2 regions of the Trinickia sp. NRRL B-1857 genome follow, and region 2 is predicted to be linked to the other one. Evidence: predicted binding sites of a transcription regulator. Region 2 holds the regulator's gene; the other holds the start of a gene.

Region 1 (3,412 bases), 2.2 Mb from region 2:
GAATGGATATATTGAGTGGCAACATACTTTTTGAACCGAGGCATGACGATGCATCCTTGCGTAGAGCCGTTCTTCGATACCGCGACTTCCACCTTCACCTACGTCGTTTTCGCGGGCGATGGGACGCCGGCAGCTATCATCGATTCGGTGCTCGATTACGACCCGAAGTCGGGCCGGACGTCGACGCAATCGGCCGATCGGGTGATCGCATTCGTGCGCGAGCACGGCCTACAAGTGCAATGGGTGCTGGAAACGCATGCGCATGCCGATCATTTGTCGGCCGCGCAGTATCTGAAGGCTCGGTTGGGCGGCACGATCGGGATCGGCGAGCAGATCCGTACCGTTCAGCACAAGTTCAAAGACGTGTTCAATTTGGGATCGGACGTGGCCGAAGACGGCGCGCAGTTCGATCACCTTTTCGCCGACGACGAGATTTTTTCGATCGGCACCCTCGAGGCGCGCGCGATCCACGTGCCGGGGCATACGCCGGCCGATATGGCCTATCAGGTGGGCGACGCCGTATTCGTCGGCGACACGTTGTTCATGCCCGATGTCGGCTCGGCGCGTTGCGATTTTCCCGGGGGCGATGCGCACCTGCTCTATCGCTCGGTGCAAAAGCTGCTATCGCTGCCTGCGCGCACGCGCTTGTTCATGTGTCACGACTACCCGCCCGCCTCGCGCGAGCCGCGCTGCGAAACCAGCGTCGAGGAAGAGCGTCGCGGGAACGTCCATTTGCATGAGGGCGTGTCGGAGAACGAGTTCGTCGATATGCGACTCGCGCGCGACCGCACGCTGTCGATGCCGGTGCTTATTTTGCCTGCCGTGCAGGTCAATATTCGAGCGGGCGACATGCCTCCCCCCGAATCGAACGGCGTTCGCTATCTGAAGATTCCGCTCAACGCGCTTTGATCGGTTTCACACTTCGCACTGGATACTTCGCCCGCATTATTTGCGGGCGAGGCGCACGAGCGGCCGTTCGTTGGCAGTGAGGCCGATCAGTCGCGATAGCTTGCTTTGCTCGGCCGCGATATCGGCCAACGTGAATTTGTCCAGCACCTCGAAATAAGCCCGCAGCGCGCTGCCGAGCACGCCGCGCAGGCCGCAGGCAGCCGTGATGACGCATGCGTTGCCTTCCGTGTCGAAGCACTCGACCATCCGGAAATCCGGCTCCATCGTGCGCACCACGTCGCCCACCGTGATGCGCGACGCCGGCCGCCCGAGTTTCAATCCCCCTGTCCTGCCGCGCGTCGTGCTCAAGTAACCGGCTCGCCCCAGCGCGTGCACGATCTTGACGAGATGCCCGCGCGCGATGCCGAGGGCTTCGGAAATCTCGCCGATCGTGACGAGCTCGTCCGAACGAACGGCCGCGTACATCAGCACGCGCAAACTGTAATCGGTGAAGTCCGTGAGTCGCATAGCGCACCTATAAAGTCGATCGATTGTATATCTTTTAGGCGTGCCGATGCCCTGCCCGCACCGTCGCAGCGCGCGCTCGCGTACGAATCAGATCGAAAGATTGCTGACATACATCAAGTTTCCGATGCTCGCCGGTTCGATAATGATCGAGGGTCGGCAAGAGACACGGTACGTCCACGAGAACGAATATGTCAGCAAATCCGCAGCGCGGCTGCGAAATCCCGGACGGTGGCGAGCACACCGGCGATGCACGCTCGGCCGATATCGAACTATCGGAGGCGTTGATTCGCCGCTTCGACAACGCGGGACCGCGCTACACCTCTTACCCCACCGCCGATCGCTTCTCGGCCGAGTTCGACGAAGCTGCCTATCGCGGTCACCTCGCGCAGCGCGCACAAGCCGTCACGAAGCCGCCGCTCTCGGTATACGTGCATCTGCCGTTTTGCGAGTCGCTTTGCTACTTTTGCGCCTGCAACAAGATCATTACGCGCGATCACAGCCGCTCGGTCGAATATCTCGACTATCTGCTGCGCGAGATTGCGATGGTCGCGCCCGAGATGGGAAGCGCGCGGCATGTCTCGCAGTTGCATCTGGGCGGCGGTACGCCGACGTTTTTCACGATCGACGAACTCGGCCGGCTAACGGACACATTGCGTCGTCACTTCGATTTCGCCGCGAACGCCGAACTCGGCGTCGAGATCGATCCGCGCACCGTCACGGCCGATACGTTGTCGCAGTTGGCCTCGCTCGGCTTCAATCGAACGAGTTTCGGCGTACAGGATTTCGATCCGGCCGTGCAACAAGCCGTCAATCGCATTCAGCCGCTCCCCATGGTCGAACGCGCGTTGAAAGCCAGCCGCGATGCCGGCTTCGAATCGATCAACGTCGATCTTATCTACGGGCTGCCGCGGCAATCGGTCGCAAGCTTCGATCGCACGCTCGACGAAGTCGTGCGGCTCGCCCCCGACCGCATCGCCCTTTACAACTACGCGCATCTGCCGAGCCGCTTCAAGGCCCAACGGCTGATCGACGCGAGCGAGTTGCCGCTTGCCGAGGACCGCCTGCGCATCTTTATGCGAGCGACGCATCGTCTACTCGACGCGGGCTACGTCTATATCGGCCTCGATCACTTTGCAAAGCCGGACGACGAATTGAGCCGTGCGCTCAGAGCGGGCAGCTTGCACCGGAATTTCCAGGGCTATACGACGAAAGCCGAATGCGACCTCGTGGGTTTCGGCGTATCGGCGATCGGCAAAATCGGCCGCAGCTATTGTCAATCGACGCGATCGGTGAAGACCTATTACGAACGCTTGGACGAGGGCAAGCTGCCGGTGGAGCGCGGTTTGACCTTGTCGGCCGACGATCTCCTCAGACGCGAAGTCGTCATGACGTTGATGTGCAGCGTGCCGTTGGAATACCGCGCGATCGAGGCGCGCCACGGCATCGACTTCGCACGCTACTTCGAAGGCGAGCTGAAGGCGCTTGCACCGCTTGCCGAAGCCGGACTCGTGCAATTGAGCGACGACGCGATTCGGATCTTGCCGAAGGGGCGCTTATTCGTACGCGCCGTCGCGATGACGTTCGACAAATACCTCGGACGGCCTAGCGCGGCTTCGTATTCGAAATTGATTTAGACCGACGGAGTGCAGATGCAAAAAGCGAAAATTCGCGTTCAGGACTTTCTTGCTCGGATGCCGCTTTTCAACGAGCTATCCGCGGTTGAGCTCGATCGCATCGCGCAGGGTACGACGCAGCAACCGGTCGCGCGAAAGGAGACGGTCTTCAATTGCGGCGACCCTTGCACGGGCCTGCACGCCGTCGTCTACGGACAGATCAAACTCAGTGTCATTTCGCCGCTCGGCGAGGAGAAAGTCGTTCGGCTCGTTGGGCCCGGCGACAGCTTCGGCGAGGCGCTCATGTTTCTGGGTAAGCCGTATTTTGTTTCGGGGCAAGCGCTCGCCGATTCGCTGCTGCTGCATGTCAGCAAAACGGCGAT
Region 2 (3,412 bases):
GCCTCATGGCCGTCGTCGTTGCCGCGACGTTGGCGGCGCACCGCACCCGTCATGAACGATGGTGACGCGTGCGCACGGCGATCGCTTTGCTCTGCATCAAGACAAACCAGACGAATTGCGCTGAAATGAACGGCGAACGAGGCGGGTGAAACACTTCAGGCAACCGTCGGTTTCCGAGGGAGGCAGCGAAATGCGAGCAATGGTCTTCGATGGACGTAGTCCCGTGTTGCAACTGCGCGATCTGCCCGAGCCGCGGCCACGGCCGGGGCAAGTTCTGATCGACGTGCGCGCCTGCGGCGTTTGCCGTACCGACCTGCACGTCGTGGACGGCGAATTGACGCACCCGAAGACGCCGCTCGTGCCGGGGCACGAGGTGGTCGGGATCGTGGCGGGGCTCGGCGAAGGGGTGACGCAGTTCGCTTTGGGCGAACGCGTCGGCGTACCTTGGCTCGCGCATTCGTGCGGCCATTGTCCGTTTTGCGCGCGCGGCAAGGAAAATCTCTGCGATGCACCGGGCTTCACCGGCTATACGATCGACGGCGGCTACGCCGAGCGAACGGTCGCCGACAGCCGATATTGCTTTCGCCTGCCGGCGCGTTATTCGGACATCGAGGCCGCGCCGCTGCTCTGTGCGGGGTTGATCGGATATCGAACGCTGTCGATGGCGGGCGATGCCGAGCGCATCGGCATTTACGGATTCGGCGCCGCGGCGCACATCGTGGCGCAGGTAGCGCGTCATCAGGGCCGCGAGGTCTATGCGTTCACGCGCCGGGGCGATACCGCGGCGCAGGCGCTCGCGCTCAAGTTAGGCGCGAATTGGGCCGGCGCGAGCGACGAGGCCGCGCCTCGCCCGCTCGATGCGGCGCTGATCTTCGCGCCGGTCGGCGCGCTCGTGCCCACGGCGTTGCGCGCCGTGGTCAAGGGTGGGGTGGTGGTCTGCGGCGGGATATATATGAGCGATATCCCGTCGTTCCCTTACGACATGCTCTGGGGCGAGCGCCGTATCGTCTCGGTGGCGAATCTCACGCGCGACGACGGTCACGCATTCATGCGGCTCGCCGATACGATCGCGCTCGACATCGCGACCACGGTCTACCCGCTGGCCGAAGCGAATCGGGCGTTGGCCGACCTGAGAGAAGGACGACTCGCAGGCGCGGCAGTGCTCGCCGTGAGCAACTGATACCATCGCAAGGGCGGGCGGAGATCATACGCGCCCCAACTCGTCGAGATTGACGATACGGATTTGCTTGCCGTGCGATTGCACGAGTCCGTCGCGCTGGAATTTGGAAAACATGCGGCTCACCGTCTCGAGTTTCATACCGAGGAAGTTGCCCATTTCCTCGCGCGTCATCCGGAGATTGAATTCGGCCGCCGAATACCCGCGCGCTTTCATGCGGCTCGACATGTTCAGGAGGAACGCGGCAACGCGTTGCTCGGCGCTCATCGTGCCGAGCAGCATCATGAGCGACGATTCGCGGACGATTTCGCCGCTCATCATGCGCAGAACCTGCTGTTGAAGACGTTTGGACTCGGCGCACATCGACTCGAGCAGCGCGTAGGGAATGATGCATACGCTGCTGTCTTCGATGGCGATGGCGTCGCTGCTATGGTGTTCGGTGCACACGCCGTCGAGCCCAAGGACTTCGCCCGCCAAATGAAAGCCCGTCACCTGCTCGCGGCCGTCGCGATGCATGACGACGGTCTTGAACGATCCGGAGCGGATCGCGTAGATGCTTTGGAAGGTATCGTTTGCGCGATACAGCGCGTCGCCGCGCTTGATGATGCGCGTTGCGCTGACGATCGAATCGAAGCGCGTCAGCTCCTGTGCGCTCAGCGTCTGCGGCATGCACGCGGAGCGCATCGAGCAGCTCGCGCAATGCTGCGCGGTGCGGCGTTCGACTCCCTTGGGGGGCGCGCAAGCCGAGGCGGATTCTCTTGGCGCCGTCGCGACATCGGCGGCGAAGGTTGCTTCGTTGAACATACGACCTCCTCAAAAGGGCGGCGCGAGCGCAAAGCAGCGCGAGAAGTCCATCTCTTGATTGGCAGTATCGGAGGTCGGGCGCTATAAAGAAATCGGCGGCGTATGAAACTGCGGTAAGTGTTGTGGAAGCTTTGTAAGGGTTGTCCTACATCAACGCGTGGTAAATGTAATAAGCCCGACGAATGGACCGTTGATCGCCGTCAAGTCCGATGTTCCGTAGCGGACGCAGACTGTATGCCGTAAGCATAAAAACCATGGGCGATAGGCCCAGGAGGAATAACTTATGTACAAACGGATCCTGGCTGCCGTGGACGGCAGTCGTGGCGCGCGTCTCGCCCTCGATGAAGCCATCAAGATCTCCAAGGCGTCGGGTGCGGAAATCGTCGCCGTGTTCGTGGTCGAACACGCACCGCAGCTTGTCGACGTCGGTGCGGTTTATATGCCCGAGCAAGGCGCCGATACGGTGCAAGTCGATGCGGCGACCGCGGCGCTCGACGAAGCGCGCGAGTTGTTGCGCGAGCATGGCGTGAGCGGCGTCGCGCGCGCGCTCGACGCCTACGGCGACGGTATCGCCCAGGTGCTCGCACGCGCGGCGGACGAGTGCGAAGCGGACCTCATCGTCATGGGCACGCACGGCCGGCAGGGCATGCGTCGCGTGCTGCTCGGCAGCGTGGCCGAGGCGCTGCTACGCAAAGCGCATATACCCGTATTGCTCGTAAGGCATACGCCCGATAAGCAGGCCGACGAGCAAGCCGATACCCTCTAATCGTTGCGCGATAGGGCCGAGTGCCATCAAACCGGACTCGGCTCGAGACGAAATCCGCATGGCAACGATAACGAAACTGCGCCGGCCGATCGTGAGATGGGCCGGCGCAGTTCGTTTAAGTTTAGGTGCGGGCGCTTCGCATCGAATCGTGCGAAGTTTATCGAGCCGGTGCGGGAGCGACTTCTGCCGTGGCGTCGTGCGCCGGAACCAATAGCACAGGGCGCGACGAGATGCGTAGGAAGCGCTCGGCCACGCTACCGAGTATGAGACGGCGAAATCCGCGGCGGCCATGCGTTCCCATGACGACGAGATCGGCGCCCGTTTCGACGGCGACACGCAAGATGCTGTGCGCGATATCGTCTCCGAGTGCGCTTGTTTCGACGACTTTGGGGGTGCCGGTCACGCCTTCGCGTTCCATCTTCGCGAGGGCCTCCTTGTTCACGCGCGAGCCTTCCTCGAACAACGCGTCGCGCACGATCGACGGATCGTAGCCGGGTGCGTCGGCGCCGACGAGCGGCACGTCGACAACGTAAAGCGGGAACACTTCCGCGTTGAATTCACGTGCCAGGCGCAGGGCCGAATCGAATGCGCGCGCGGACGTTTCACTGCCGTCGATCGGCGCGAGAATGCGTTTATACATGTCGGTGCCTCGTCGTTTAATAAGA

Evidence for each region. Region 2 encodes FNR, which switches genes on or off when oxygen is low (the NO sensors DNR and NnrR bind a similar motif). Its sites were predicted from a motif close to TTGATNNNNATCAA; they were not measured.
Region 1: hemN (oxygen-independent coproporphyrinogen III oxidase) is a predicted target of FNR. The motif match lies at 1,520-1,533, and genes of this name have one in related genera.

What each region holds. Positions count from the first base shown of each region.
Region 1 is NZ_JBFLUK010000001.1:2,517,277-2,520,688, reverse strand. It holds gene AB1286_RS11220 (MBL fold metallo-hydrolase) at 49-909, shown strand; gene AB1286_RS11215 (Rrf2 family transcriptional regulator) at 946-1,416, opposite strand; gene hemN (oxygen-independent coproporphyrinogen III oxidase) at 1,605-3,050, shown strand; gene AB1286_RS11205 (Crp/Fnr family transcriptional regulator) at 3,066-3,412, shown strand, end outside.
Region 2 is NZ_JBFLUK010000001.1:326,874-330,285, forward strand. It holds gene AB1286_RS01530 (zinc-dependent alcohol dehydrogenase family protein) at 191-1,180, shown strand; gene fnr (fumarate/nitrate reduction transcriptional regulator Fnr) at 1,205-1,981, opposite strand; gene AB1286_RS01540 (universal stress protein) at 2,265-2,747, shown strand; gene AB1286_RS01545 (universal stress protein) at 2,905-3,387, opposite strand.